Linked DNA regions of Thiocystis violascens DSM 198. The protein of the gene in region 2 binds, or shares a complex with, the protein of the main gene of each other region. Links are inferred from orthologs where the notes say so. Each region holds a gene or a part of one and is shown on either strand. Other genes may lie near its edges. The genes, in order: dnaX, holB and dnaN.

What was found.
Region 1: the proteins of holB (region 2) and dnaX are in contact, whole or in part, in a cryo-EM structure (PDB 8GIZ), measured with the Escherichia coli proteins. The link is inferred for Thiocystis violascens DSM 198 from one-to-one orthologs.
Region 3: the proteins of holB (region 2) and dnaN are in contact, whole or in part, in a cryo-EM structure (PDB 8GIZ), measured with the Escherichia coli proteins. The link is inferred for Thiocystis violascens DSM 198 from one-to-one orthologs.

The regions. Positions count from the first base shown.
Region 1 is NC_018012.1:2,971,847-2,978,660, forward strand. Bases 3,211-6,086 are described here. They hold dnaX (DNA polymerase III subunit gamma/tau), read right to left. Parts: upstream 5,549-6,086; coding sequence 3,872-5,548; downstream 3,211-3,871. Other genes in these bases: recR (recombination mediator RecR), read right to left, coding at 3,211-3,415; THIVI_RS13180 (YbaB/EbfC family nucleoid-associated protein), read right to left, coding at 3,432-3,755; argB (acetylglutamate kinase), read right to left, coding at 5,874-6,086. Outside these bases: cell division topological specificity factor MinE, read right to left, coding at 160-429; septum site-determining protein MinD, read right to left, coding at 433-1,242; septum site-determining protein MinC, read right to left, coding at 1,366-2,166; THIVI_RS13170 (histidine triad nucleotide-binding protein), read right to left, coding at 2,336-2,680; more of recR, read right to left, coding at 2,819-3,210; more of argB, read right to left, coding at 6,087-6,770; THIVI_RS25795 (cold shock domain-containing protein), read right to left, coding at 6,796-6,814. UniProt on the Escherichia coli protein: Part of the beta sliding clamp loading complex, which hydrolyzes ATP to load the beta clamp onto primed DNA to form the DNA replication pre-initiation complex.
Region 2 is NC_018012.1:20,477-27,360, forward strand. What follows is about bases 1-2,946. They hold holB (DNA polymerase III subunit delta'), read left to right. Parts: upstream 1-939; coding sequence 940-1,953; downstream 1,954-2,946. Other genes in these bases: mltG (endolytic transglycosylase MltG), read left to right, coding at 1-93; tmk (dTMP kinase), read left to right, coding at 272-943; THIVI_RS00145 (PilZ domain-containing protein), read left to right, coding at 1,956-2,327; THIVI_RS00150 (TatD family hydrolase), read left to right, coding at 2,358-2,946. Outside these bases: more of THIVI_RS00150, read left to right, coding at 2,947-3,131; THIVI_RS00155 (paraquat-inducible protein A), read left to right, coding at 3,173-4,486; THIVI_RS00160 (PqiB family protein), read left to right, coding at 4,437-6,146; THIVI_RS00165 (PqiC family protein), read left to right, coding at 6,143-6,772. UniProt on the Escherichia coli protein: Part of the beta sliding clamp loading complex, which hydrolyzes ATP to load the beta clamp onto primed DNA to form the DNA replication pre-initiation complex.
Region 3 is NC_018012.1:3,119,039-3,125,768, forward strand. The notes cover bases 2,366-5,157. They hold dnaN (DNA polymerase III subunit beta), read right to left. Parts: upstream 4,416-5,157; coding sequence 3,315-4,415; downstream 2,366-3,314. Other genes in these bases: THIVI_RS13785 (EAL domain-containing protein), read right to left, coding at 2,366-3,028; dnaA (chromosomal replication initiator protein DnaA), read right to left, coding at 4,492-5,157. In the rest of the region: more of THIVI_RS13785, read right to left, coding at 1-2,365; more of dnaA, read right to left, coding at 5,158-5,829; THIVI_RS13800 (IS5 family transposase), read left to right, coding at 6,094-6,730. UniProt on the Escherichia coli protein: Confers DNA tethering and processivity to DNA polymerases and other proteins. Acts as a clamp, forming a ring around DNA (a reaction catalyzed by the clamp-loading complex) which diffuses in an ATP-independent manner freely and bidirectionally along dsDNA.

The DNA.
Region 1 (6,814 bases), 3.0 Mb from region 2 along the record:
CAGGGCTTCGCACCATCACTCAAGCCGACATCCACACCACCAAGCCCGGGAAACGCTACCTTGGATCTCGAATCGTCCAACATCAATGCGTCGATTCTAGGCTTCGGTCGCAGGAAGGGAACGCGAAAATACAAAGAATGCGAACAACGTCACATCTCGTCAAAGCTCATGATGGCTCGCATCGGGCAGGATGATATTGAGTTCCAACACCTCATGCGACTCTTCCTGCTCATAGTTCACGGTGACGGCATCCATATCGACATCGACGTATTTTCGAATGACGGCCAGGATTTCCCGTTGCAGTTGAGGCAGATAGGAGGGACGACTGCGCGCGGCACGATCATGCGCCACCAGGATCTGCAGCCGCTCCTTGGCGACATTCGCGGAGCCTTTCGGCTGAGTGGAGCGGAAGTAGTCGAGCAAGCCCATGGGTTACCCTCTGAATAAGCGGCTCAGGAAGCCTTTCTTCTCCGTATGAAGGAACCGGTGCGGCACCTCCTCCCCAAGATAGCGCGCCACCATGTCGCCATAGGCCTGCCCGGCGTCGCTTTCGCGGTCCAGAATCACGGGGCTGCCGGAATTTGAGGCGGTCAGCACCGCCTTGGATTCCGGAATGATACCGAGCAGATTCAAGGAGAGAATTTCCTGAACATCCTCGACACTCAGCATCTCGCCACTTTCGACCCGAGCGGGGTCATAGCGGGTCAGGAGCAGGAATTCGCGGATGGGGTCGTCGTTGGTCTCGGCGCGCCGTGACTTGCTCGACAGGATGCCCAGCATGCGATCGGAATCGCGCACCGAGGAAACCTCCGGGTTCGTCACCACCACGGCATCATCGGCAAAATACATGGCCATGGTGGCGCCATGTTCGATGCCGGCCGGCGAATCGCAGACGATGAAATCGTAGACCTGGGACAACTCCTCCAGGATCCGGCCCACCCCTTCCTTCGTCAGCGCGTCCTTATCCCGCGTCTGGGAGGCCGGCAGGACATAGAGATGATCGCAACGTTTGTCGCGGATCAATGCCTGGTTGAGATTGGCCTCCTGATTGATGACATTGACGAAGTCATAGACGACGCGCCGCTCGCACCCCATGATCAGATCCAGGTTGCGCAGGCCGACATCGAAGTCGATGACCACCGTTCGTTTGCCCCGTTGAGCCAGCCCCATCGCCAGAGCGGCGGCGGTGGTTGTCTTGCCGACCCCGCCCTTGCCCGAGGTGATCACGATAATTCTCGCCAAGGTCACACCCTCCTTAAAGGGATCTGTTCCGTTGCCCGGTTCTGAAGATGCCGACTGCACGTCGATGTTTGCCGCATTGCGCGCACCCTGCTTTGCGAAAATCCACGCGCGATGGGCATAGGATTAAAGTTTTTCGATACGCAGGATCTTCTGATCCAGAAAGATCTGGACCGGAAACCCGCGCATTTCCGCTGGAATATTCTCGCTGACCCGGTAATGACCGGCAATCGAAACCAACTCCGCCTGCAGATCCTGACAGAAAATGCGCGCATCGAGGTTACCGTTCATGCCGGCAAGCGCACGGCCACGCAGTGGGCCGTAAACATGGATGTTGCCATCCGCCATCAGTTCGGCCCCCGAACTCACGGCCGCGATAATGGAAAGATCGCCACCCGAGGCATAGACCCGTTGCCCCGAACGGACCGGCCGCGCCACGACCATGGAACCTGTGTTCGCCTTTCGCGTCGGCGGTTCGCCCTTCGAGACACCCGAAGACCGGGGCTGCAACTGCTGCGCCTCAAGCTCGGTTCCGGCATCGGATTCGGGCGAATTCGCATTGGCGGCGGATTTGCCGGCACGCACGTAGGAATCGCGCAGAATCGCAAGCTCCAGCGCCTCCGCCGCCGCATTTTGCTCCTGATTTCCGCCTCGCACACCGAACGGAATCATGCCATATCCGCGTAACAGCCCGACCAGCAACGGCAGACCCACCGTCCCGGCATCGGACGGAAAATCGCTTAAATCGATCACGACCGGGGTGTTGTGGAAAAAATCGGGCGCCTGTTCGACCTTGGCACCCAATCGGATCGCCACCGCATCGATATCGCTATCGATCAGCCGAATGATGGGCAGCGTGAAACTTGCCGCCTTCAGTTCAAAGCCTTTTGAAGCGTCTGCCACCTTGTTCGGAGAATTCACTGCCATGATGTTGGACTCGGGCGTCGGACGCCCCTGACCCCGCGCTGTCTTGATTCGACTATCGCCATCCGATGCCTCATGCAAGCGAGTCTGCCTCATACCCTATAATGCTAACCGCTGTCCGCTTGGCATCCTAGCGTAAGACGTTCGACGTGTGTCTCGAATGACGCGCGGCTTATCCAGGCGGCCACTGCAACGGACGCCCTCCCAGGACATGCAGGTGCAGATGATACACGGTCTGACCGGCGCCCGCGTTGCAATTGACGACGGTTCGATAACCGCTCTCGGCGATTCCCTCCCGCGCCGCCATCTTGGCCGCGACGAGAAACAAATGACCGATCAACGCCGCATCCTCGGGTTGCACATCGTTGAGGGTCGGAATCGGTTTGCGCGGGATCACCAGAAGATGCACGGGCGCCTGCGGGTTGATATCCCGAAAGGCGACCACCTCATCGTCTTCATACAGAAGATCGACAGGGATCTCACCGGAAGCGATCTTGCCGAACAGCGTCTCGGACATGAATCTTGCCCTCATTCCCTGTTCGCCGGCTTGAGGCCGGTCACCAGGGGAGTCATGAATGGATTGAAACGTCGCGCGCCACACTAACGCCCATCAAACCGCCTTTATCCTGTTATTGACGCGCGTCGACACAGGGCTTTAAAGGTCACGGCGTCCGGCAAAGGCCAGCGCCAGCGTCCCCCCGTCGACATGCTCCAGTTCGCCGCCCAGCGGTACCCCATGGGCGATACGGGTGATCTTCACCCCATGGCGGGCGGCGAAATCGGCAATGAACTGCGCCGTCGCACTGCCCTCCACGGTCGGACTGATGGCCAGGATCACCTCCATGATCGATTCGTCTCGTAAACGGCCTTCCAGTACATCGAGCCCCAGTTCATCGGGGCCGATTCCATCGAGCGGCGAGAGCCGCCCCCCGAGCACGAAATAGAGACCGCGAAAATCGGTCGCCTGATCGATGGCGACGATCTCGGAGGGCTGCTCGACCACGCAGAGCAGGCTCGCATCGCGTTTGGGATTGGCGCAGATCCCGCACAGATCATGTTCGCTCAGGGTTCGGCAGCGCCGACAGCTCTGGACCCGGGCCATGGCGTCCGCCATGACGCGCGCCAGACGGGCACCGCCCTCCCGATCGCGCTCCAGCAGATGGAAGGCCATCCGCTGCGCCGATTTCGGCCCAACGCCCGGCAGACAGCGCAGGGCATCGATCAACTGATTCAGCAAGGAGCGCTCGGCCATGACGGAGATCGATCGCTTAGAAAGGGAGCTTCATGCCCGGCGGCAGCGGCATCCCGGCGGTCAGCTCGGCCATGTTTTCCTTGACCTTCTCGGCGATGCGCTGAGTCGCCGCGTTGACCGCCGCCGTGATCAGGTCTTCCAGCATCTCCTTGTCGTCGCCCATGAGCGAGGGATCGATCTCGACCCGTTTGACCTGATGCTGGCCGGTCATGGTGATCTTGACCATGCCGCCGCCGGCCTCGCCAATGACCTCTTCCTGCGCCAGTCGCACCTGTGCCTGTTGCATTTCTTCCTGCATCTTCTGCGCCTGCTTGAGCAAGCCACCGAGTCCAGCCTTCATAACGATCGACCTCATGGTGAAAAATTGGAGCACTCGTGCCCTTACGCCAGGCCCGCGCCTGGGCGCGGGCAGAGAGAGAACAAATTTAGCGATGCGTTGGCCGCGAAGGAATCGCGTCAATCCGCTGGCGTGATACTCCCCGGCACCCACTCCGCGGCGAGACGCTCGCGCAACTGCTCGGCCACCGGATCCGACCGCATGCTGTCCACCGCGGCGCGCTGACGCTCGTCGGCCTCGCGCGCCCGACGCTGCGCCAGGGTCTCCTGGCGGGGATGCGCAACCTGGATGTCGAGTTTGACCGCCGTGCCCAACGCCTGCTCCAGGGCCTCGCGCAGTCGCGTCTCGGCGCTTGCGACCCGCAGATTCTCGGCGGCCGGATCCAGTGTCAGGGCCAACCGCCCCTGCGTCCATTCCAAAAATCCGCAATGATGCGCGAGTTGGCTGGGAATCCCCTTGAGCGGGAGTCGCGCCACCAACTGCTGCCAGTCGGCCGCGGATTCGAGCGTCACCGTCTCCGTGCGCGACGCGGCATGTACCGCGACCGGACCGGCCGGCAAGGCGCCCGCCGGCGATGGATTCGGGACAGACGACACCGAAGCCCGCGTGCTGACGGGCGGCAACTCTGGCTCGACAGGCCGGGGCCCACTGCCCGGAGCGGCGCGATCTCCCGCCGCCGGTCGCGGCGACCGAGCGGATTCGCCCAACCCCGCCGCCGGACGAAAGGCCAGCGCGCGCAACAAGACCATCTCGAACCCGGCGCGCGGATCCGGCGCCAACGGTAGATCCCGCTGTCCGGTCAGCGCCACCTGATAATAAAGTTGGACATCCTCGGCGGGGAGCGCGGCGGCCAGCGCGGCCAATCGCGCCTGATCCGGATCGTCCGCCGCCAGGATTCCCGGCACCTGTTGAATCAGCGCGATCCGATGCAGCAGGGTGATCGTTTCACGCAGCAATTCCCCGAAGTCCGGCGTCAGCGCCGCGGCCCGTTCGATCTCGGCGAGCACGCGCGCCCCGTCCGCCGCCGCCAGCGCATCCAGCAGATCGAGCACCAGGTCGCCGCTGACGGTCCCGAGCATGGCCCGCACCTCGTCCTCGACGACCCGTCCGCCGCCGAAGGCGATCGCCTGATCGAGCAGACTCAAACCGTCGCGCATACTGCCATCGGCGGCACGGGCAAGCAATGGCAGCGCAGTCGACTCGAATTCGAGGCCCTCGGTGCTTAGAACATGACGCAGACGCTCCGCGATCTCGCCCGGCAGGAGACGACGCAGATTGAATTGCAAACAGCGCGAGAGCACCGTGACCGGCACCTTTTGCGGGTCCGTGGTGGCGAGCAGAAATTTCACATGCGGCGGCGGCTCCTCCAGCGTTTTCAACAGCGCGTTAAAACTGTGGGAGGAAAACATGTGCACCTCGTCGATGAGATACACCTTGAAACGCGCCCGCGCCGGGGCATAGGGAACGTTATCGAGCAACTCGCGGGTCTGATCGACCTTGGTGCGGGAGGCCGCGTCCACTTCCAGCAGATCCACGAACCGGCCGCTATCGATCTCCCGGCAGGCCGAGCAAACGCCGCAGGGCCGCGAACCGATGCCTTCCTCGCAATTCAGCGCCTTGGACAGGATCCGCGCCAGCGTGGTCTTGCCGACACCTCGTGTCCCGGTGAACAGATAGGCGTGATGGAGTTGGTCGCGGTCGAGCGCATTGGACAGCGCGCGCACGACATGCTGCTGTCCGACCATATCGTCGAACGATTTGGGACGCCATTTGCGGGCGAGCACCTGGTAGGACATGCGCGACTTGAATTGGCCGGATTGGTGGTAAGCGAACGCTTGGGATGGACGCCAGTGTAACAGATGACGTTCTGTCCGGATGACTTGCCGAACCCACCCCGGAACTCTGCACGGAGATTCAGGATCGCGGTGAGGGCGGCGGCCCACGCCAGCCACACCCCGGCACACGCTTCAACCGCTGCGGCTGCTCCCTTCCGGGCCTGACCGGGTTCACGGTCTCGCGTTGCGAGGGGACCGACGCAGGCCACCATAACGCGATGTCTCGGGCAAGCCCGAATGCGAGCGGCGCAGAGTAACAAAGACCGTCAGGTAAGACAAATGCCTTTCAACGGCTGCGGATCAGGGTACCGACGCCGGTATCCGTGAAGAGATCCAGCATCACCGCATGTTCCACCCGTCCGTCGATGATATGGGCCGTCTTGACGCCGGACTGGACCGCGTCGAGCGCGCACTGAATCTTCGGCAGCATGCCGCCGTGGATCACGCCCTCCGCGATCAGCGTTTTGACGCGCCCGACATCCAGATCCTGGATGAGCGTGCCGTCGGCGTCGAGCAGCCCGGCGATATTGGTCAGCAACAGGAGCTTTTCGGCCTTCAGCACCTGGGCGATCTTACCCGCGACCAGATCGGCGTTGATGTTATAGGAACGCCCGTCCGCGCCCACCCCGATCGGCGCGATGACCGGGATGAAGTTGCCGTTGACCAGCATGTTCAGGATGCTCGGGTCGATACTCTCGACCTCGCCGACATGCCCGATATCGATGATCTCGGGTTCCTTCAGCTCAGGGGCGTCTCGCTTCAGGAACATCTTGCGGGCACGGATCAGATCGCCATCCTTCCCGGTCAGGCCGACGGCGGAACCGCCATGCCGGTTGAGGAAATAGACGATCTCCTTATTGACCAGTCCGCCCAGGACCATCTCGACCACATCCATGGTTTCGGCATCCGTCACCCGCATGCCCTGCACGAACTCGCTCGTCTTGCCGAGACGCTTGAGCAGCGAGCCGATCTGCGGCCCGCCGCCATGCACGATCACCGGGTTGATCCCGACCATCTTCATCAGCACCACATCGCGAGCGAAGCCCTCCTTGAGAACATCGTCCACCATGGCGTTGCCGCCATACTTGATCACCATGGTCTTGCCGCGAAAGCGCCGGATATAGGGCAGCGCCTCGATCAGGACATGGGCAATGGTTTGGGCGTGATCGTGGGGAAGTGTCATCGGTTCTCGTTCCTGCTAAAGCGGGCTAATTACACCATTGCTGT
Region 2 (6,884 bases):
TTCGTTGCCAGGGGCGATGGCAGTCACGAATTCTCGGGCACGCTCGATGCGCATAATCGAGCCGTCCGGCGTTATATTCTGGGTAAGCCGTAGGGCGTGTCATCAATTCTACTTGTGTGGGATTCGCACGGAGATAAGGGCATCTCCATCCCTTGAGCAGGACGCTGGCCTGTCGGGGCGAATGAATTCGCCCCGACAGGGATGCCGCGCAACCTTCGCGTCGAGCGCATCGATCCGAGTCCTGGAACACCTAGAAAGAGCGGTTGAGATCATGGAATCCACGAAACGAGGGCGTTTCATCACGCTCGAAGGCATCGAAGGCGCTGGCAAGTCCACCCAGGTCGATCAACTGGCCCGACTTCTGCGCGAGCGCGGCCTAAGCCTGATCACGACGCGCGAACCCGGCGGTTCGCCCATTGCCGAGCGCCTGCGCGCCTTGCTGCTGGATCCGCTCAACACCGGGATGAGCGAGACGGCCGAATTGCTGCTCATGTTCGCCGCCCGTGCAGAGCATCTTGAGCGGACCATCTGTCCGGCCCTGGAGTCCGGAATCTGGGTGATCTGCGACCGTTTCACGGATGCGACCTATGCCTATCAGGGCGGCGGCCGCGGGGTCGATCCCGCGCGCATCGCGATTCTGGAAAATCTGGTGCAGGGTTCGCTGCGTCCCGATCTAACCCTATTGTTCGACCTGCCGCCGGTTCTGGGCCTGGAGCGGGCGCGCAGACGTCGCGGCCAAGCGGATCGCTTCGAGCAGGAGGCGCTACGGTTTTTCGAGTCCGTCCGCGCGGTCTACCGCGAACGTGCGCACGCCTGTCCAGAACGGTATCGATTGATCGATGCCAGCGCGTCTCTTCCGGAAGTCACCGATCATGTCCGTGAACTGGCGACGGTCTTTATTGACCTGACGCTGAACGGTCGGTACGCGGATTCGAACGCATGACAGTGCCTGACGCCCCCTTGCCCTGGCTGGCCGATATCTGGTCACGGCTCCAAGCGTCGCGCGCGGCGGATCGGCTGGCGCACGGTCTGCTCATCAGCGGTCCGCGCGGGGTTGGCAAACGCCAGCTTGTCGAACGCCTTGCCCGTTCGCTCCTGTGTCGCGAACGCGACGCTCAGGGTGTGGCCTGTGGACGCTGTGCCGATTGTCATCTGGTGACCGCCGGAAGCCATCCGGATCTGATCCGGGTCGGACCGGACCCCGAAGCCAAGTCCGGCGAGATCACGATCGGGACGATCCGCGACTTCGCGGGGCGCGAATCGCTCACGCCGAGCCGCGCCGACTGGAAGGTGGCGCTGATCGATCCTGCCGATCGGCTCAACCCCGCGGCGGCCAATGCCTTGCTCAAGACCCTCGAAGAGCCCGCCGGACGGACCATCCTCTGTCTGATCGGCGAGCGAATCGGCCAGCTTCCCGCGACCATCCGCAGTCGCTGTCAGCAGATCAAGGTGCCGATCCCGGCTGAGTCGGACGCGCTGGCCTGGTTGAGCGCACAGACCTCGCGAAGCGATCAGGCACTCCGGCTGCGGCTGGCCCATGGCGCTCCACTGCGCGCGCTCGCCGAATTCGATGACGACCTGCTCGAACAGCGGCGCCAGCGATTGGCCGGATTTCTCGCGATCGCGGCGGGAACCCGCGATCCGGTCAGCGAGGCGGCGGTCTGGAATACGCTCGGCGCGCGGCAGATCCTGGACTGGCTCGCGGGATGGCTGTGCGATCTGCTGCGCTTGATGGTCGCCAACGAACCGGTCAGACTGGACAACCCGGACCGGCACGCGGACTTCGCGCGTCTCGCGGGGCACCTCGATCCGGCGTCCGGGCATCGTTTCCTGAGGCAGGTTCTGGAAGGGCGCGCCCAGGCCGAAACCAATGTCAATCCACTCTTGCTGTTGGAATCGCTGGCCATCGAATGGTCGATGCTCAATCACCTTCGCGATCATGGGAGACCCTGAAGATGAGTGCGACCACGACGTCCGCTGGATCGCTGGGCGGGCAACAGCGGATTCTCAGTTTCGCCATCAAGGACAAGAGCGCGCTCTATATGTCCTTTATGCCGTACATCAAGAATGGCGGTCTGTTCATTCCGACCACCAAAAACTATCAACTCGGCGACGAGATCTTTCTGCTGCTGCAATTGATGGAAGAGACCGACCGCATCCCGGTCGCCGGCAAGGTGGTCTGGGTGACGCCGGCGGGCGCCGAGGGGAACCGCTCCATTGGTGTCGGTGTCCAGTTCAGCGAACAGGATAAGGGAGGCGCGCGGCGCAAGATCGAGGCCTATCTGGCCGGCGCGCTCAATTCCGACCGGCCCACGCATACCATGTAACCGCGCAACCGCGCACAGTCAGGAACCGCGATGCTCGTCGACTCTCACTGCCACCTTGATCGGGTGGATCTCAAGCCCTATGACGGCGACTTCGCACGCCTGATGGGCGCCTGCGCCGATGCCGGCGTGACCCAACTGTTGTGCGTCTCCATCGACCTTGAGCAGTATCCAGCGATGCGCCAACTGGTCGATCCCTTCCCTCAGGTCGCGGTCTCGGTGGGCGTGCATCCCAATCAGGAGACCAGGACCGAGGCGAGCGTCGAGCAATTGGTCGAACTGGCCGCCGATCCCCGCAATGTCGCCATTGGCGAGACGGGTCTCGATACCTATCGCAGCGAGGGCGATCTGACCTGGCAGCAGGCGCGTTTCCGCACCCATATCGCCGCCGCGCGCGCCTGCGGCAAACCGCTGATCGTCCATACCCGCGAGGCGCGCGCGGACACCATCCGCATCCTGACTGAAGAGCGGGCGAGCGAGGTCGGCGGCGTTCTGCACTGTTTCACCGAGAACTGGGAGATGGCGAGTCAGGGACTGGATCTCGGCTTTTACATTTCTTTCTCGGGCATCCTGACCTTCAAGGCGGCCGTCGAATTGCGCGAGGTCGCGCGTCAGGTGCCGCTGGATCGGCTGCTGATCGAAACCGACTCGCCCTATCTGGCGCCCGTGCCCTATCGCGGCAAACCCAATGAACCGCGGTACGTGAGCCATGTCGCGGACTGTCTCGCCGGGATTCGCGGCATGGATCCGTTGGAGATCGCGGCCATCACCGGCGATAATTACCGACGCCTGTTCAATCTCGAATGACACGTTCATTGCTCGCGCTTGCGAGCATGAGATGACATCGGATGACCCAGGACACCCTGACCGAATGTCTCGAATGCGGCCTGCTTCAACGCAATCCGGCCTTGCCGCCCGGAGGTGTCTCGGAGTGCGCCCGCTGCGGCTGCGTCCTGCATCGTGACCGACCGGATAGTCTGAATCGCACCCTAGCGCTGACGATTGCCGGGTTCGTACTCTTCATCGTCGCCAATGCGTTCCCGTTCCTGTCGTTCGAGATGCAGGGACAGTCGACCCAGACGACCCTCCTGACGGGCGTGATGGATCTCTACCAGGGCGGTAACTGGTTCATCGCCGCCGTGGTGCTCTTTACCAGCGCCCTGGCGCCAGGGTTGCAGTTGGTGCTACTGCTGGCGGTGCTGATTCCGCTTGCGCTGGGGCACATGCCGCCCTGGCTGCCGCGTCTCTATCGCTGGGTACGAACCCTGGCGCCCTGGGGCATGATGGATGTCTTCATGCTCGGGATTCTGGTCTCGGTGGTGAAGCTGTCGGAGATGGCAACCATCGTTCCGGGTGCCTCGCTCTTTGCCTTTGGCGCGCTGATTCTGATTCTGGCGGCGGCGCAGGCGGCCCTGGATCCGGATCTGGTGTGGTCGCGGGTGCCTTTGAAGATCGACCCTTCGCGACCGGTGCGACCCGGCGACGATCATCTCGTCTGCGATGTCTGCGAATTGGTGATGCACCGCTCGGATGCCGTGCGGGATCATCGCTCCTTCGGCCTCGCGCTGAACCGCCTCCCGCGGTGTCCGCGTTGCGCGGACGTGCTGCACCGGCGCAAGCCGCACACTCTTCAGCGCACTTGGGCGCTGGTGGCGGCGGCGATTGCGTTCTATCTCCCGGCGAATCTGCTGCCGATCATGACGATGACCTCGCTCGGTTACGTTCAATCGGATACCATTTTCAGCGGCGTACTCTTTCTGCTGGACTATGGCCTGTGGCCACTGGCGCTCGTCGTCTTCATCGCCAGCGTGGTCGTGCCGCTCCTGAAACTGTTGATCCTGGTCTTTCTGCTGCTGTCGGTGCACTGGCGCTCGCACTGGCGTCCGCGCGAGCGCACCCGGCTTTATCGTGTCCTGGAGCTGATCGGGCGCTGGTCCATGGTGGATATCTTCGTGGTCACCATCCTGGTGGCGCTGGTGCGGCTGGGACATCTGGCGAGCGTTCAGGCGGAGGCGGGCGCCATCTTCTTTTGCGCGGTCGTGGTCGTCACCATGCTCGCGTCCATGTCCTTCGATCCCAGACTGATCTGGGATGTCCTGGAGCGGGAGCCGCATGTCAGAAACCCCGAGCGATCGCACCGCCTCGCCACCGGCGTCCCTTGACGCGCCCTCCGAGCCGCTCCCCGAGGCACTCGTCCGGCGCGGCGGGGTTTCGCTGGTCTGGCTGATTCCGCTGCTGGCGCTGGCGATCGGCGTCTGGCTGGCCGTCAAGACCCTCGCGGAACAGGGGCCGACCATCCACATCGAATTCAAGACCGCCTCGGGGCTTGCCGCGGGGCAAACCAAGGTCAAATTCAAGGATGTGGAGGTGGGGCAGGTGACTGCCGTCGATGTCAGCGCGGATCTCAAGACCGTGATCGTCACCGCCGAACTCAAGCATGTCTTCGCGGATTTTCTGACCGAGAAAACCCGTTTCTGGGTCGAGCGTCCGCGCGTCTCGGCGAGCGGAATTTCGGGCTTGGAGACCCTGTTGTCCGGCGCCTTTATTGCTCTGGATCCGGTCACCGACGGACGGCCGAGACGGGATTTCACAGGACTCGAAGAACCGCCGCTGTTCACGACCTCGGAGCCGGGCCGGCGTTTCGTGCTGCGCGCGCCGACCCTGGGATCGCTCAACATCGGCTCGCCGGTCTATTATCGTCAGATCCAGGTGGGGCAGGTGGCCGGCTATGCGCTGGATGCGGATGGCCAGGCGGTCAGCATCGAGGTGTTCGTCTCCTCGCCGCACGATGCGCTGGTGTCCCCCCGAACCCGGTTCTGGAACGCGAGCGGGATCGATTTCTCGCTGAGTTCCGCCGGAGTCAAGGTCGATACGCTCTCGCTCCTGTCGGTGCTGATTGGCGGCGTCTCCTTCGATACCCCCGAGACCATCGCCGCGACTCCGCTCGGGGCCAGCGATCAGGCGCTGGCGCCCGGCGAAGACGCGGGGCATTTCATGCTGTATTCGAGTCGCGCGGAGGCCTACGCCAAGACCTATGCGCGCAAGGAGCGGTATCTGCTCTTTTTCGATGGCTCGGTACGCGGGCTCGCCATCGGCGCGCCGGTGCTGCTGAAGGGCATCGATCTGGGCAGGGTGCTGGATGTCCAGCTTCAGTTCAGCGTCGAGGATGCGCAATTCCGTCTCCCGGTGCTGATCGAGATCGAACCCGACCGCATCGCGATCCTGGGCGATTCCGGCAAACTTGAGGGGCAGCGGATGGTGGAACGGTTGGTCGAGACCGGGTTGCGGGGGCAGCTCAAATCCAGCAGCCTGTTGACCGGAGAGCTGTATGTCGATCTCGATGTCTATCCCGAGGCCAAGCCCGCGCGGGTCGCGCGCCATGGCGACTACGGGGTGATCCCGACGCTCCCGGCACAGTTGGAGGCGCTGACGACCCAGCTCGCCAACATTCTGGACAAGCTCGAGCGCCTCCCGCTCGACCGGATCGGCGAGGAACTGAGTCAGACGGTGGCGGGCGCCAACGCTCTGATCAACTCGCCCGAACTCAAGCGGACGCTGGTCGAACTCGAAGGCGCGCTGGTCGGCGCGCGCGCGACCGCCGAGCAACTCAACGACCGGATCGCGCCGGAACTGGCCTTGACGCTCCAACAAACCGCCGCCACGCTCAAGGCGACGAGCGCGACGATTTCGGAGAATTCGGCCGTCTCGATCGAGATGCGCCGCATGTTTCAGGAAGTCTCCACGGCGGCGCGCTCGGTTCGGTTGATGGCCGATTATCTGGAACGTCATCCCGAGGCGCTGCTCAAGGGGAAGGGCCGATGAGTCCGAGGTTGCCGTGGCGAACCCTGGTCGTTCTGGCGGTGCTGAATCTTGGCGGGTGCGCGAGTACGCCGCCGTCCAGTTTCTATCTCCTGTCCGTCTTATCGGCCATGGACGGACCGCCGACCCCTGCGGACAGCGAACTGGCGATCGGATTGGGTCCGGTGTCCTTTCCGGTCTTTCTGGATCGGCCGCAGATCGTGACCCAGACGGGTGGAAATCGTCTCGCGGTCGACGAGTTCCATCGTTGGGGCGGGACGCTGCAGGATGATTTCATGCGGGTCTGGAGCGAAAACCTGGCACGTTTGCTCGGTACCAGCCGCATTCTGATCTTGCCGAGCGAGGTGCGCTATCCGCTCGATGTCAGGATCGCCGCCGAGGTTCTGGCCTTCCAGGGAACCGCCGACGCTCAGGCTTTGCTCAAGGTGCGCTGGGTCGTCCTCGACCCCAATCTCGATCGGGTGCTGGCCGTGCGCGAGAGCCGCTACCAGCGTCCGCTGGCCGCGCCAAAAGACGAAAACGCACTGATTGCCGCCCTGAGCGCGACGCTGGCCGATTTCAGCCGGGAGGTGGCGACGCTGGCGCGGGATCTTCCCAAGCAGGCGCCGGCGTTCGATGAAAAGAGATAAGGCGATTTCCGGGAAAGTTTCTACCGGAATCAACGCTTTCAATGGACAGGATTCACAGGATTTTTCAAGATTGACAGTCTCTCCGTGGGTAGGTTGTTGTCAGGAGATCACC
Region 3 (6,730 bases), 3.1 Mb from region 2 along the record:
CGATCCGTCCGAAGTCGAGACCCTGTTCGGCCCAGGCGCGGCTTTGCCGGCAGGCATCGGTCAGCACCCAGTCCGACAGCCCCCGGATCAGTCCGCGCTTTTCGGCCACCGCGATGAAGTCGCCGGGATAGAGCAGGCCGCGGCTGGGGTGACGCCAGCGCACCAGCGCCTCCATGCCCACCAGGCGCCCCTCCTGGAGGTCGAATTGCGGCTGATAGTGGATCAGCAATTCGTCTTGCTTGATGGCCTGGGAGAGTTCGCGAGCGATGTCCATTTCCTGCTTCAGTTGCAAGGTCATGGAGTCCTCGAAAAAGGCATGAGTGCCGCGTCCGGCCTCCTTGGCCTTGTAGAGCGCCACGTCCGCCTGGGCGATGAGTTCGTCCACGTCGCTGCTCTGCCGATTGGCGATGACGATCCCGATGCTGGTGTTGATCGCGATTCGGATACCGTTCAGGTGGAAGTCCTGACCGAGGTTCTCGACGATTTTCCCGGCCAGCACGGCGGCATCGGCAATGTCCTTGAATTCACCCTGCAGCAGAGCGAACTCGTCGCCGCCGAGACGGGCCAGAAGATCGGTGCCTCGGGTGATCGCGGAGAGCCGATCGGCCACGGCGCGCAGCAGTTCGTCGCCGACCGGGTGACCGAGACTGTCGTTGACATCCTTGAAGTGGTCCAGATCGAGCAGGTGGAGGGCGAAGCGCTTGCGCTCGCGCCGCAGCGCGGTGAGCGCCTGTTGCAGTTCCTCCTTAAACAGCAGCCGGTTGGGCAGGCCGGTCAGGGCGTCGTGGAAGGCGAGATGTCGAATCTCCGCCTCGGCGCGGCGGCGGACGCTGATGTCGTGGAAGGTCACCACGGCCCCTTCGATCCGCTGATCGCGTCGCATTGGGGTCGCCCAGTACTCGGCCGGAAAACAACTGCCGTCCTTGCGCCACAGGACTTCATGGGCGACATGGTGATTACCGCCCTCGCGCGCGGCGGCCAGCATGGCGCAGTCTTCGTGGTACAGCGGGGTGCCATCGGCGTGGGAGTGATGGATCAGATTGTGGACGGCATTCCCGATCAACTCGTCGGGGTCGAAACCGACCAGATTGGCGGCGGCCGGATTGATGAAGGTGATCCGGCCCGCGAGATCCAGACCGAAGATCCCCTCGGTGCTGGATTCCAGCAGCAGCCGCGACTGATCCTCCGCCTTACGGATCGCGGTCTCGGCCTGCTCGTGTTCGATGACGATCGCCGCCAGTTCGGCCGCCGACTCGATCAGTTCCAGATCCGCCTCGGTTGGCTCCATCGTCTGGGTGGCATACACGGCGAAGGTGCCGAGCACCTGCCCAGAGTGGTCCAGGATGGGTTGCGACCAGCAAGCCCGGAGCGGGGTCTGGAGCATCAGCTCCCGAAAATCGGACCAGTCGGGATCCGCCAGAATATCCTCCGTGATCACGCGCTGGCCGGTGACGACCGCGGTTCCGCAGGAACCTACGCCGAACCCCACCCGCACGCCCTCAACGGCACGGGTATAGGACTCTGGCAAACGCAGGGTCGCGAGCGTGTGCAGGGTCTGGGTCTCGGGATCGAATCGATGAATCGAACAGATGGCATGCGGGGCGATCTGTTCGAGATAGGCGACGATGGCCTCCAGCATGTCGGTCATGGGCCGGCCGCGCGCCAGCATCTCCAGCACCCGGTTGCGGCCGTCGAGCAGCAGCCGGGCGCGGCGGTAATCGGAGATGTCCTTGGCGACGCTGACGAAGCCGACGACCCGCCCGCGCTCGTCGCGCTTGTAGTTCCAGTCCACCTGCACGTCGATCAGGCGCCTGTCGCGGGTCAGGTTGCGGCTGTAATAGGTTTGGGGCGGCGGCTGGCGAAGCGCGAACGACTGAAGATCGTGCAGCAGGGCCAACCTATCGGCCTCGGGCACCAGATCGGCGACACTGCGGCCGATCAGTTCCTCGGGGCGGTAACCCAGCAGTGCGTGACAGGCGGGGTTGGCGTACTGGATGGTGCCAGCGGTATCGATTTCCTGAATGTAATACTGACTGACCTCCACCAGAGTACGAAACCGTCGTTCGCTCGCGCGCAGAGCGCGTTCGGCCTGTCGGTGTTTCTTGATCATGGTCGTCGCGGAGCGGGCGATCGTCTGGAACTCGCTAAAAGCCATCGACGGCGGCACAATCTCCACTTGCGAATTGGCCGATTGCTCGAAGTATTTCACGAAGGATTCGATATTGATGCGCGCCCGGCGCGTCAATCCGCGGATCAGGAGATAGAAAAAGGCGACGATCAGCGCGAACAGTCCCCCGATGGAAAGGATCTCTATCTGAAAACGCTGGCGGGCGGACTGACGCAAGGCGCTGACACCTTGCTCGATCTCGTCGAGATAGGCGCCCGCTCCGACATACCAGCCCCACTCGTCGAGCGTCTCGACATAGCTCATTTTGGGCGCCGAGCGCTGGCCTGGGAACAGTGGCAGGACATACTCGACGAAGCCGCCGCCAGCGCGCGCCTGCTCGATCAGCGCACGCACGATCGGCTTGCCGTTCTCGTCGGTCGCCTCCAGCATGTTTTCTCCCTTGGCCGGCCCCGCCAGCGACAGACCGTCCCATTGTCCCGCGAAGACGTAGGTACCGTCCTCGAAGGGTAGCCGTTCGAGCCAGTCCAGGGTCGCGCGCTGCGCCTCGGCGCGCGGATCGGCCGAGGCGTCTCCGTCACCCTGACCCGTTGCGACGCGGGTCTGCTGATGGCGCGCGAATGCAATCGCCTGGCGCACCGTCCCGATCAGACGGTCCCGCTCCCCCGCCAGTGATTCAGCCCGCAGACTGGCCGTCTCCTGCTGCAATTCCCAGTGTTCGAACAGGGCTAACACCATCAGGCTCATGCAGATGGCTGCCAGCGCCATTGCAAAGGTCTTGTGAGACAGGGCGGTGACGAGCGAGGGAGGTGTTGGCATGTTGGATGAGTGGAAATTGCCGAAGCGGTCTGTACTGGCGTGCGTTGGATCGGGGTATTCTAGCAGCCTGTCAGGCTTGATCATTCGGATTCCAGACCGCGCGGGAGAAACAGCCGAAACCCCATCACGGATTTGATAATGCCGAAGACCGGCTCGACGGTTTGTTGGCACGGAGCGTCGGTCGCCCGGCTTTTGGGAGTACCGAGCCAATGGGCCAGCACTCAACCGAGGTCGCGTCGGGTGGGGGGAGCCAGCGGGTTCGCGAAGCGCTACGAGCAATGGGGATGGCGCTTATCGCGTTTGATCTAGGGGTTGAAAAATGGGGAAAAGTAAATCCTGCCCTTCTGTTTCTTTATGAACCAACGCCGATTTAAATTCGCATGGGCATAACAACAAAAGTTTCATCTTCAGCGTCTTTGCCGCGCCAGACTGAGCTGCTGTTCCCATCCTGGAATTGGATATGGACATCGCTTTCGTCGATGGCACCTAAAACGTCCATAAGATAGGAGACATTAAAACCGATCGATGTCGACTCGTCGGTATAAAGGAGTTCGATTTCCTCTTCGGCTTCTTCCTGCTCTGGATTATGTGCGAGAAGTTTGAGTGTGTCTTGCAAGAATGTGAGTCGAACACCACGATATTTTTCGTTTGATAAGATCGCCGTTCGGGATAACGAGCGCTTCAGTTCATCTTTTTTCAATAATGCCGATTTTTGAAGTTCGCGGGGTATGACTCGTTCATACTCAGGGTAGCGACCGTCAACTATTTTTGACGTCATAGCCATATTTCCAAAGGAGATGTGGAAACTTTTTTCTCCTAAGCTCATCGTTGCATCCTCCTCGGAACTACTCAGTTGCCGCCGAAGCTCCAGGATGGTTTTGCTCGGTATGATCACTTGACGGGGTTCGCTGATACCTATAGCTACCTTGCTACGATATTTTGCGAGCCTATGGCCATCGGTCGCAACTGCCGTTAATGAAGTGGCATTAAATTCGATAAGTAGTCCATTTAAGTAATAGCGTACATCCTGTTGCGCCATTGCGAACGATGTCTTTTCCAGCAATCGTTTTAATATGGACTCACTGATGGTGAACTGAAAACCATCGTTGACAGGCTCCATAAACGGAAAATCAGCCGCAGGCAATACGCCCAAAGAAAAACGTCCGCGTCCCGAGGTGATTACGCATCGATCATCCCCAATACGGAACCGAATTTCTGCGCCATCACCCAGGCTCCGACAAATGTCGATTAATTTTCTAGCAGGTATGGTGGCATCGCCCGTATGCTGGGTTTCAACTGCAAAATCAGTTTTAACTTCAACCTCTAAATCAGATCCAGTCATTGTCACTCGGCCACTTTCAGCGAACAAATGCAGATTGCTCAGAATTGGCAAAGTTTGGCGCCGCTCGACAACGCCGGTCACCTTGACGAGAGCGGGTAAAAGTATTTCTCGGTTAACGACAAATTCCATCGAACTCTCCATAAATGGCAAAATAGTTCGCCAATCGTAATTTTCTATAATATTACGATTGGCGTTACTTAAAAAACTATGAGTTAAGTATTCTTAACAGATTCTTGTAATCTTCGTCTACCCCCGCTTCGCTTTCCCTTAAGCTTTTTATTTTTCGAGTAGCATGTAGAACGGTAGTATGATCACGACCGCCGAATGCATTGCCAATTTCTGGCAGGCTGTGCTTAGTCAGTTCTTTTGCTAATGTCATGGCGATTTGTCTCGGTCGCGCGAGTGATCGGCTCCGTTTTGGCGAAAGCATGTCGGACGTACGAAGCTTGAAATACTCTGCAACTGTTTTTTGAATATTCTCAACACTGACCTGTTTGTCCTGAGCTGCCAGCATGTCTCGAAGTGCATGCTTGGCAAATTCCAGGTTGATCGCCTTGCCAGTAAATTCGGCATTTGCGACTAAACGACGTAACGCCCCCTCTAATTCTCGAATATTCGATCGGATTCGACGACCTACAAAAAAAGCCACATCATCGGGGAGTTCCACGCCCCACTGGGTCGCCTTGCAATGAAGGATAGCAACGCTTGTCTCCAGATCCGGTGGTTCGATTGATACTGTCAGTCCCCAACCAAAACGTGATTTCAAGCGCTCCTCCAGCCCAACAACCTCTTTCGGAAAACGATCACTCGTGAGGATAATTTGTTGGCGTGAGTCAAAAAGTGCGTTGAAGGTGTGAAAAAATTCTTCCTGGGAGCGCTCCTTGCCCGCAAAAAACTGAACGTCATCAATGAGAAGCGCATTGACCGAGCGATAGGTTTTCTTGAAATCATCAATTTTATTATGCTGGAGCGCCTTAATCATCTCGGCGACAAATCTTTCGGAGTGTAAGTAAACGACCCGAGCAGTCGGATTCGATGACAGTATGATGTTCCCAACGGCATGCATTAAATGTGTCTTGCCGAGTCCAACTCCACCATAGATAAATAAAGGGTTATAAGCCGTGCCAGGATTCTGGCCGATCTGCATCGAGGCAGCACGAGCAAGTTGATTCGATTTCCCCTCTACAAAAGTCTCAAACGTGAAATCCGGATTAAGATGGGCATTTGAACGCCTTTGCGCAAGCTCAGGAACGACGGCTGAAATAAAGTTTTGGTCTCGATCAGTCTGGTTATTGACGCGGTGTTCAACACCTCCCACTTCGAATGTAATCTGAGGAACAGACCCTTCACTAAAAAGAGTACAAAGTTCGAGTAGTCTTTTTTCATAATGATTCTGCGCCCAATCCAACACAAATCGATTGGGAGCGTATAGTTGTAACTGAAGTCCGTCGACGCGTGCCTGGAGAGGTAAAATCCAAGTGTTGAATTCCGCCGATGTTAATTCGCCCTTCAGTTGCCTGACACACTGCTCCCATAAATCCATGGTATCTCCTGACTAAGATGTTAAATTGCGGCTTTTTTCGTCTATTTTTTATGCGGTTTTCATGTCGACCGCTGACACCCCGAGTGCCTGCGGTCACCAGGCCGAGTAGGCGGAGATTTTCAAAGACCATCGATTTTAGATAGTCTAGCGTCGTCTAACAGACTTATCCACAAGCGAAATTCTGACGTTTCGCTTAGAGGGTGTAGACAAAAATAATTGAGCTGCTATTTGTATACCAGTCTACAACTGAGCTGGTGTGCGCTGATGTCGAAAGCTGGTCGTCCCCCCAAGATTCACGAGGCGGAGCAAGCGGTATTGCGTCAAATTGTCACGGATCGCCCGACCTCCACGCTGTCAGAGATTGCCCGGGAACTCGCGGCACGGACGGGAATCGAGGCTCATGAAGCAACGATTCGCAAGTCCTTGCGGGAGGCGGGCGTCACGCGCCTCCGGGGCGAGAGTGGTCTCGAGGCGCAAGCGCGCGCAACGCCGCGTCGGTATGGGTATACGGATGCGCATCGTCGCCACGACCCCGACCAAAGCTACCCAAGTTGTCTGACCGATGCGGAGTGGGACTTGGTCGCCGCTCTCTTTGAGATGCCGGGCGGGCGGGGTCAACCGCCCCGCGTGTCGCGCCGGAGCATCCTGGAGGCGTGTTGCTACGTGGTGCGCACGGGGTGCGCGTGGCGGATGCTGCCGCACGATTTCGCGCCTTGGCAGAATGTCTACAAGACGTTTCGCCGTTGGAGTGCGGCTGGGAAGTTTGAGCAGATGCATGATCGACTGCGGGGGCAATGGCGCGAACGCGAGGGGCGTGAGATCGCGCCGACGGCGGCGGTGCTGGATGCGCAATCGACCCGCGGCTCGCCGCAGGGTGGACCGAGCGGCTTTGATGCGGGCA